Regions from separate parts of the Streptomyces sp. NPDC004542 genome, predicted to be linked through region 2. Evidence: riboswitches for the same ligand, from Rfam matches in the RefSeq annotation. Region 2 holds a riboswitch; each other region holds the start of a gene.
The links. A riboswitch is a leader RNA that binds a small molecule or an ion and turns the genes downstream of it on or off. The one in region 2 is predicted to bind thiamine pyrophosphate.

Region 1 (3,269 bases), on a different contig from region 2:
CAAGGTGAGCAAGAGCAAGCCGAAGGAGGCCACGTTCTGCATCGAGAGCGAGTTCTCCACCCGTGACGACGGCTTCCCCGGGCTGGTGAAGGCCTACGGCATCAAGGCGCCCAAGGACAACGTCAAGATGCTCGACACCGGGCTGATCTACACCGAGACCGCCAAGGGCGACACCTGCAACTTCGGCGAGGTCTTCGCCACCGACGGCCGTATCCCGGCCAACAAGCTGGTGGTCCTGGAGGACGACAAGAAGTTCTTCCCCGTCTACCAGCCCGCGCTCACGCTCAAGCAGGAGACGCTGAAGAAGTACCCGGTCCTGAAGAAGATCTTCGAGCCGCTGGCCAAAAAGCTCACCACGACCGAGATGCAGAAGCTCAACGCGCTCGCGGACGTCGAGGGCGACGACCCGGAGGACATCGCCCACGACTGGCTGGTGGACAACGGCTTCGTGAAGTAGCCGCGACCGCTCCGAGCGTTCTCCCGGCACGGCCGTCCCGGGAGAACGCTCCCGGCACCCCGGCGCCAAAACCGCCCACCGGACGCTCACCGACAGCCGCCGGGACCGACCCCCGCGGATCACCCAAGTCGATCTGCGACACTGGTACGACCATGCCCAAGCCCGGAGAACTCACTTTCGTCGCCCCGCGCGGAGCCAAGAAGCCGCCGCGGCATCTCGCCGATCTCACGCCCGCCGAACGCAAGGAGGCGGTGGCGGAGATCGGGGAGAAGCCGTTCCGTGCCAAGCAGCTCTCGCAGCACTACTTCGCGCGGTACGCGCACGACCCCGAGCAGTGGACCGACATCCCCGCGGCGTCGCGCGCCAAGCTGCGGGAGGCGCTGCTGCCGGAGCTGATGACCGTGGTGCGGCACCTGTCGACCGACCAGGGCACCACCCGCAAGACCCTGTGGCGGCTGTTCGACGGGACGCTCGTGGAGTCGGTGCTGATGCGCTACCCGGACCGGGTGACGATGTGCATCAGCTCGCAGGCGGGCTGCGGGATGAACTGCCCGTTCTGCGCCACCGGGCAGGCGGGGCTGGACCGGAACCTGTCGACCGCCGAGATCGTGCACCAGATCGTGGACGGGATGCGGGCGCTCAGGGACGGAGAGGTGCCCGGGGGACCTGCCCGGCTGTCCAACATCGTCTTCATGGGGATGGGCGAGCCGCTGGCCAACTACAAGCGGGTCGTCGGTGCGGTCCGGGCGCTCACCGATCCCGAGCCGGACGGGCTCGGGCTGTCGCAGCGCGGCATCACCGTCTCCACCGTCGGGCTCGTCCCGGCGATCCACCGGTTCGCCGACGAGGGCTTCAAGTGCCGGCTCGCGATCTCGCTGCACGCGCCCGACGACGAGCTGCGCGACACCCTCGTACCCGTGAACACGCGCTGGAAGGTGCGTGAGGTGCTGGACGCCGGCTTCGAGTACAGCGCCAAGTCCGGCCGGCGGCTGTCCATCGAGTACGCGCTGATCCGGGACATCAACGACCAGGCCTGGCGCGGTGACCGGCTGGGCCGGCTGCTCAAGGGCAAGCCCGTGCACGTCAATCTGATTCCGCTGAACCCGACGCCGGGCTCCAAGTGGACCGCCTCGCGGCCGGCGGACGAGAAGGCGTTCGTGGAGGCCATCGCCGCCCACGGGGTGCCCGTCACCATCCGGGACACCCGGGGGCAGGAGATCGACGGAGCCTGTGGTCAGCTGGCGGCCACCGAGCGGTAGTCTGTGGGCGTCACGTACATCTTCATATTCCGACAGGGGAGCGCCACAGCGCTGAGAGTGCGGCAACCGGGCCGCAGACCCTCTGAACCTCGCCCAGGTCATTCTGGGTAGGAAGTTCGGTCATCACTCGAGCTGTTGCGCCCTGCCCGGGCCCCGCGGAATCCTCCGCGGGGCCCGGGCAGGGCCGCGTCTCTTCCTGGTCAACCCCAGGAGGAATCCAGTGCACAACAAGACCGTCGTGGCCGTGGCCGTCGGGCTCGGCTTCGTGGCGCTGCCCGCCCTGACGGGGTGCGGGGCGTCGGACAAAGGGAGTTCGGCGGACTCCACAACCGTCACGCTCGTCAGCCACGACTCGTGGGCCGTCTCCAAGAACGTGCTCAAGGACTTCGAGAAGCGGTCCGGGTACAAGGTGAGGGTCCTCACCGACGGCGACGCGGGCCAGGCCGTCAACAAGGCGATCCTGACCAAGGACAACCCGCAGGGCGACGTCTTCTTCGGCGTGGACAACACCCTGTTGTCGCGTGCGCTCGACAACGGGCTGTTCCAGCCGTACGAGCCCAAGGGCTCCGACCTGGTCCTGCCGCAGTACCGCGTCGACCAGGACAAGCACCGGGTCACGCCCATCGACACCGGCGACATCTGCGTCAACTACGACAAGGCCTACTTCAGCGAGCACAAGCTCTCCCCGCCGCAGTCCTTCGCCGACCTCGTCAAGCCCGAGTACAAGAACCTCCTCGTCACCGAGAACGCGGCCACCTCCTCGCCCGGTCTCGGCTTCCTGCTCGGCAGCGCCGCCCGGTACGGCGACAGCGGATGGCAGGGCTACTGGAAGAAGCTGAAGGCCAACGGCGTGAAGGTCGTCGACGGCTGGGAGCAGGCCTACTCCCAGGAGTTCTCCGGCTCCTCCGAGGGCAGGAAGGCCGGCGGGGACCGGCCGCTCGTGGTGTCGTACGCCTCCTCCCCGCCCGCCGAGGTGATCTACGCCAAGAAGCGGCCCAGCACCGCCCCGACCGGGGTGTCGTACGGCACCTGCTTCCGGCAGACCGAGTACGCGGGACTGCTGAGCAACGCGGGGAACACCAAGGGCGGCAAGGCGTTCCTCGACTTCCTGCTCACCGAGGAGTTCCAGGACGACATGCCGCTCAACATGTTCGTCTACCCGGTGCGCGAGGGCGCCCAGGTGCCGCCGGACTTCACGAAGTACGGCGCGCAGGCCAAGTCCCCCGAGACCATGACCGCCGAGAAGATCGCCGCCCGTCGCGACCAGTGGGTCAAGTCGTGGACGTCGCTCGTACTGAAGTAGGCGCGCCTGCCGCGGCGGCCGGGTCCGGGCGGGCGACCGCGGCGCGGCTCGGCCTGATGGCCCTGCCCGTCGCGTTCTTCGCGGTGTTCTTCGCCTGGCCCGTGGCCGCGATCGTCGCCCGCGGGCTGAAGGTGGACGGCGTCTGGCGGTTCGGGCGGATGGTGGACGTCGTCACCGAGCCGGACCTCCGTCACGTGCTGTGGTTCACCACCTGGCAGGCGCTGGCCTCCACCGCGCTCACCCTGCTGGC
Region 2 (3,269 bases):
AGGAGGCGCAGTCGCCGACCGCGTACACGTCCGGCGCGGAGGTCCGCAGGTGCTCGTCGGCCACCACCTCGCCGTGCGCGCCGAGTTCGATGCCGGAGCCAGCCAGCCACGCCGTGGCGGGGCGGGCGCCGATGCCGACGACGACGGCGCCCGCGGGCACCCGCGAGCCGTCGTCGAGCACCACCGCGCCCGGCTCGACGCGTTCCACGCGCGCGTGCGTGCGCAACTCGGCGCCGCTGTCGGCGTACCAGGACGCCATCGGCGCGGCCACCTCGGCCGGGAGCGCGCCGGCGAGAGGGCGGTCCGCCGCCTCCACGACCGTCACCGCGCAGCCCGCCTCACGGGCCGCCGTCGCGAACTCGGCGCCGATCCAGCCCGCGCCGACGACCACGACGTCGTGCTGCCGGGCGAGTACCGGCCGCAGCCGTTCGGCGTCGTCGAGGGTGCGCAGCAGGTGCACGCCGGGCACGCCCTCCGTGCCGGGCAGCCGGACCGGTTCGGCGCCGGTGGCCAGGACCAGGACGTCGTACGGCTCGGGCCCGGCCTCGGTGTCGACCTCGTGGTCGCCCGGGCGCACGCCCAGCGCCTCACGGCCGAGCCGCAGTTCGATGCCGAGCGCCTCGAAGTCGACGTCGAAGGCGGAGCCTTCGGCCTTGCCGAGCAGCACGGCCTTGGAGAGCGGGGGCCGGTCGTACGGCTGGTGGGGTTCGGCGCCGAGCAGCGTCACGGTGCCCCGGAAGCCCTGTTCGCGCAGCGCGACCGCGGTCTGCACCCCGGCCATGCCCGCGCCGACGACGACCACGCGCCGCGCCTGTGACGTGGCCTGTTCCCGTGTCTGCTCGCTCACTGGATCACCATAGTCGGACCACCATAGTCAACTGACTGGCCGTCAGTCAGGGGGTGTGCTCCGTGACCTGCTCCACCACGCTCGTACCCGCTCCCGGCTGTGACTCCCACTCCCAGGTCTCCTCCAGCCGCACCCGGCCGTCGGGCAGCTCGACGACGGCCGACGCGCAGTGTCCGCAGGAGGTGGTGCCGTCCCGCTTCAGCTGCACGTACCGGAAGTCCAGCCGGTCCCCTTCCCTGGTGCCCACCAGGGAGCCGCGTACGACATCGCCACCCGCGTACTCGGCCCAGATCTCGCCGTCCTTCTCGTGGTACGCGAACCGGGTGCGCGTCCCCACCTGTCCCGGAGCCTGGTCCGCGACGGGAGCGAGGATCAGGCCGTCGAGCGAGCGGGCCATCGGCGGAGGCCTCCTTACGGGTCGGGTGCCCTGCGGGCTAGGGTGGCCACCGTACAAGCACTCGCGGGAGCCCGGACGCACCGGGCTGAGAGGGAGGCTGGCGGCCTCCGACCGTACGAACCTGATCCGGGTCATGCCGGCGAAGGGAGGGGCTGGACGCCCATGTCGTCACGTACGTCCGACGTCCTCGTCATAGGGGGCGGGATCATCGGTCTGGTCACGGCCTGGCGGGCCGCGCAGCGCGGGCTCACCACGGCCGTGGCGGACCCGGACCCGGGCGGCGGGGCCGCCCGGGTCGCGGCCGGGATGCTGGCCGCCGTCACGGAGCTGCACCACGGCGAGCAGATCCTGCTCGGCCTGAACCTGGCGTCGGCCCGCCGCTATCCGGAGTTCGCGGCCGAGCTGACCGACCTCACCGGCCTGGACCTCGGCTACCGCCCGTGCGGCACGCTCGCCGTCGCCCTGGACGCCGACGACCGCGCCCACCTGCGCGAACTGCACGCGTTGCAGCAGCGGTCGGGCCTGGAGTCCGAGTGGCTTTCGGGGCGGGAGTGCCGGCGCCTGGAGCCGTTGCTGGCGCCGGGGGTGCGCGGGGGGCTGCGGGTGGACGGCGACCACCAGATCGATCCGCGCCGGCTGGCGGCCGCGCTGCTCGCCGCGTGCGAGCGCGCCGGGGTGGTCTTCCACCGGGTGCGGGCCGAGCGCTTCGACGTCGCGGGGGACCGGGCGGCCGGGGTGACCGCCTCGGACGGCGGTGCGCTGCGCGCGGGCCAGGTGGTGCTGGCCGCCGGGAGCCTGAGCGGGCGGCTCGCGGGCCTGCCCGAGGACCTGCTGCCGCCGGTGCGGCCGGTGAAGGGGCAGGTGGTGCGGCTGGCCGTGCCCGGGCGGTACGCGCCGTTCCTCAACCGGACCGTACGGGCCGTGGTGCGCGGCAGCCACGTCTACCTGGTGCCCCGGGAGAACGGCGAGCTGGTCGTCGGGGCCACCAGCGAGGAACTGGGCTGGGACACGACGGTGACCGCCGGCGGGGTGTACCAGCTGCTGCGCGACGCGCACGAACTGGTGCCCGGCATCACCGAGCTGCCGCTCACCGAGACCCGGGCCGGGCTGCGCCCCGGTTCACCCGACAACGCGCCGCTGCTCGGCCCGACCGGCCTGGACGGGCTGCTGCTGGCCACCGGGCACTACCGCAACGGCGTGCTGCTCACGCCGGTCACCGGGGACGCCCTGGCGCACGCCCTGACCACGGGTGAACTGCCCGAAGAGGCCCGGCCGTTCACCCCCAAGCGCTTCAGCACGGCACTCACGGAGCAGCCCGCATGAACATCTCCGTCAACGGAGAGCGCCGGGAGGTCGCCCCGGGCACCGCTCTCGACACCCTCGTACGGTCCCTCACCGCGGCGCCGCGCGGAGTGGCCGCCGCGCTCAACGAGACCGTCGTCCCGCGCGCGCAGTGGCCGTCCACGGCGCTGGCCGAGGGTGACCGCGTCGAAGTACTCACCGCCGTCCAGGGAGGCTGAGCATGGCCGACGACCCCTTCGTCCTCGGTGGTACGTCCTTCACGTCCCGCCTGATCATGGGTACGGGCGGTGCGCCCAGCCTCGAGGTGCTGGAGCGGGCGCTGGCCGCCTCCGGCACGGAGCTGACGACCGTGGCGATGCGGCGGGTGGATCCCGGTGTGCGCGGCTCGGTGCTGTCGGTGCTGGAGCGGCTCGGCATCCGGGTGCTGCCGAACACGGCGGGGTGTTTCACCGCCGGGGAGGCCGTGCTCACCGCCCGGCTGGCGCGCGAGGCCCTCGGGACCGATCTGGTCAAGCTGGAGGTCATCGCCGACGAGCGCACGCTGCTGCCGGATCCGATCGAGCTGCTGGACGCGGCGGAGACGCTGGTCGACGACGGCTTCACGGTCCTGCCGTACACCAATGACGATCCCGTGCTGGCGCGGAAGCTGGAGGACGCCGGCTGTGCGGCGATCATGCCGCTGGGCTCGCCCATCGGGTCCGGGCTGGGGATCCGCAACCCCCA
Region 3 (3,269 bases), on a different contig from region 2:
ACGATCGGCCGCCACCACCAGAGCCGCGAGGGCGGTGGTGACCGGTACGGAGGCCACCAGACCGATCGAGCCCACCAGTGTGCGTACGATCTCCTCCGCCACCAGCTCGCTGTTGGCGACCGTGCCCACGCCGCTCCGGGCGATGGAGAACAGCAGCAGCAGCGGCAGCGCGGCGCCCGCGTAGGCCAGCACGAGTGTGTTGACCACGGAGGCGATGTGGTCGCGGCCGATGCGGATGCCCGCACGGTACAGCCCTCGCCGGCTCATCGACGGATTGGCCTCGTGCAGCTCCCACACGGCCGAGGTCTGCGTCACCGTCACGTCGTCCAGGACACCGAGCGAACCGATGATGACACCGGCGAGCAGCAGACCGCTCATGTCGATCGACGGGTACAGGCCGTGGATCAGTCCGGTGCTGTCGTCCGTGTTGCCGGTGAGCGCGGCCCAGTCGATGAACAGGTTGCCGAGGACGCCGATCAGCGACAGCGAGACCAGGGTGCCGAGGACAGCCACCGAGGTACGGGCCGACAGTCCGTGGCACAGGTAGAGCGCGATCAGCATGATGGCGCTGGAGCCGATCACTGCCACGGTCAGCGGGTCCGACCCTTGCAGGATCGCGGGCAGGATGAAGAAGGTGAGGACCAGGAAGCTGACAGCCAGCGCCACCAGCGCCATGACGCCACGCATCCGCCCGACGACCACGACGGCGAGTGCGAAGATCCCGGCCAGCAGCGCCATGGGGAAGCGCCGGTTGACGTCGGTCACCGAGTACTGCAGGTCCTTGGGTGCCGAGGGTTCGTAGGCGGCCACCACCTGCTGGCCCTGGTGCAACTGCCGCGACTGGTCCGGCTGCACGATCTCCGTGAACGTACGGCCCCTGTCCTTGCCGGAATCGACCCGGATCGTCGCCTTCTTGCAGGTATCGCCCGACTTCTGCTGCGCGGCGCCGCCCTCGGCCGTGGAGGTGTCACCGGTCGAGGTGCCCCCGGAGCCGTTGACCGACCCGCAGCTGATCTCGACGACCTTGGTGACCGTGGCCTGCCGCGTCTGCCGGTCGAAGCCGACTCCCGTCCGCTCGTGCGCAGGGGCGCCGCCCGGCCAGAGCACCACGAGCCCCACCACGACCGCCGCGGTGAACGGGATCAGAACGGCCGCGATGACCTTGCGTAGATGCTGGGAGACCGGGGCCGCGGGCCCGTGGCTGTGACTGTGGGAGTGCCCGTGCCCCCCGCCGTGCCCGTGCCCCCCGCCGTGGCCGTGGCCGTGGTTGCGGTCGTGCGGCGGTTCGCCGGGCGGATATGTGGGCTGGTGCGTCGTGGTCACCGCCCGATCATTGCAAGAACGGGCGGAGGCGCACTGTTCACCGCGCCACGAATGACGCTAGCGTGGAGGCACCTTTGCACACGCGGGAGCTCGGAGCACCGGGCTGAGAGGGCGCTGACCTCCGTCTTCGCGATGTTTCACGTGGAACACCGATGGACGGAAACCGCTGCGTCGACCGCCGAACCTGTTACCGGGTAATGCCGGCGTAGGGAGTAGGTCTCATGACCAACAAGGACGCACGCACGCCTGCCTCCACGCAGCTCTCCAGCGGCGAGGAGGCCGGGAAGTCCATCGGCTGGCACAAGGGGTATGTCGAGGGTTCGCGCCCCGACCTGCGCGTGCCGGTCCGTCAGGTGCACCTGACCAACGGACAGTCGGTCACGCTGTACGACACCTCCGGCCCGTACACCGATCCACTCGTCGAAACCGACGTCCGCAGGGGTCTGCCGCCGCTGCGGGAGAACTGGATCATTGCCCGCGGCGACACCGAGGAGTACGCGGGCCGTCCCGTCCGTCCTGAGGACGACGGGATCAAGCACACCTCGCCCCGGGGCGGACTGCGCAACCTCGACGCGGTCTTCCCCGGACGCTCCCGCCAGCCGCGCAGGGGCCGGGACGGCCAGGCGGTCACCCAGCTCGCCTATGCCCGTCAAGGTGTGATCACGCCCGAGATGGAGTTCGTGGCGCTGAGGGAGAACGTCTCACCGGAGGTCGTCCGCGAGGAGATCGCGGCGGGCCGGGCCGTGTTGCCCGCCAACGTCAACCACCCGGAGATCGAGCCGATGATCATCGGCAAGCGGTTCCTGGTGAAGGTCAACGCCAACATCGGCAACTCGGCGGTGACGTCCTCCATCGAGGAGGAGGTCGAGAAGATGACCTGGGCGACCCGCTGGGGCGCCGACACGGTGATGGACCTGTCCACCGGCCGTAACATCCACACCACCCGTGAGTGGGTGCTGCGCAACTCCCCCGTCCCTATCGGCACGGTGCCGCTCTACCAGGCGCTGGAGAAGGTGGACGGCAGGGCCGAGGAACTGACCTGGGACATCTACAAGGACACGGTCATCGAACAGGCCGAGCAGGGTGTGGACTACATGACCGTCCACGCCGGAGTGCGGCTGGCGTACGTGCCGCTCACGGCCAACCGCAAGACCGGCATCGTCTCGCGCGGCGGCTCGATCATGGCGGCCTGGTGCCTGGCGCACCACAAGGAGTCGTTCCTGTACGAGAACTTCGAGGAGCTCTGCGAGATCCTCGCCGCCTACGACGTCACGTACTCGCTGGGCGACGGACTCAGGCCCGGCTCGGTCGCGGACGCCAACGACGAGGCGCAGTTCGCGGAACTCCGCACGCTCGGGGAACTCAACCGGATCGCCAGGCGTTTCGACGTACAGACCATGATCGAGGGCCCGGGTCACGTCCCGATGCACAAGATCAAGGAGAACATCGACCTTCAGCAGGAGATCTGCGATGAAGCTCCGTTCTATACGCTCGGCCCGCTGACCACGGACGTCGCACCGGCGTACGACCACATCACCTCCGGCATCGGTGCCGCGATGATCGCCTGGTGGGGCACGGCGATGCTCTGCTACGTCACGCCCAAGGAGCACTTGGGCCTGCCCAACCGTGACGACGTCAAGACCGGCGTCATCACCTACAAGATCGCCGCCCATGCGGCCGACCTCGCCAAGGGCCACCCGGGTGCCCAGGAATGGGACGACGCGCTGTCCGACGCCCGCTTCGAGTTCCGGTGGGAGGACCAGTTCAACCTCGCCCTCGACCCGGACACGGCACGGGAGTTCCACGATGAGACGCTTCCGGCCGAGCCCGCCAAGACGGCCCACTTCTGCTCCATGTGCGGGCCGAAGTTCTGCAGCATGAAGATCTCACAGGACATCAGGCGTGAACACGGCGGCAGCAAGGCCGAGATCGAGGAGGGCATGGCA

Region 1: it holds a riboswitch for thiamine pyrophosphate, as region 2 does, so the genes downstream of both, ABZX30_RS04995 (thiamine ABC transporter substrate-binding protein) here and thiO (glycine oxidase ThiO) in region 2, are expected to answer to the same signal.
Region 3: it holds a riboswitch for thiamine pyrophosphate, as region 2 does, so the genes downstream of both, thiC (phosphomethylpyrimidine synthase ThiC) here and thiO (glycine oxidase ThiO) in region 2, are expected to answer to the same signal.

The regions. Positions count from the first base shown of each region.
Region 1 is NZ_JBEXLP010000005.1:107,192-110,460, reverse strand. Features, by position in the region: gene ABZX30_RS05005 (glycine betaine ABC transporter substrate-binding protein) at 1-457, shown strand, start outside; gene rlmN (23S rRNA (adenine(2503)-C(2))-methyltransferase RlmN) at 610-1,716, shown strand; TPP riboswitch at 1,741-1,848, shown strand; gene ABZX30_RS04995 (thiamine ABC transporter substrate-binding protein) at 1,937-3,019, shown strand; gene ABZX30_RS04990 (iron ABC transporter permease) at 3,076-3,269, shown strand, end outside.
Region 2 is NZ_JBEXLP010000031.1:68,517-71,785, reverse strand. Features, by position in the region: gene ABZX30_RS19055 (FAD-dependent oxidoreductase) at 1-847, opposite strand, end outside; gene ABZX30_RS19050 (hypothetical protein) at 894-1,244, opposite strand; TPP riboswitch at 1,298-1,409, shown strand; gene thiO (glycine oxidase ThiO) at 1,407-2,567, shown strand; gene thiS (sulfur carrier protein ThiS) at 2,564-2,764, shown strand; gene ABZX30_RS19035 (thiazole synthase) at 2,767-3,269, shown strand, end outside.
Region 3 is NZ_JBEXLP010000005.1:39,050-42,318, reverse strand. Features, by position in the region: gene ABZX30_RS04700 (YibE/F family protein) at 1-1,323, opposite strand, end outside; TPP riboswitch at 1,396-1,552, shown strand; gene thiC (phosphomethylpyrimidine synthase ThiC) at 1,545-3,269, shown strand, end outside.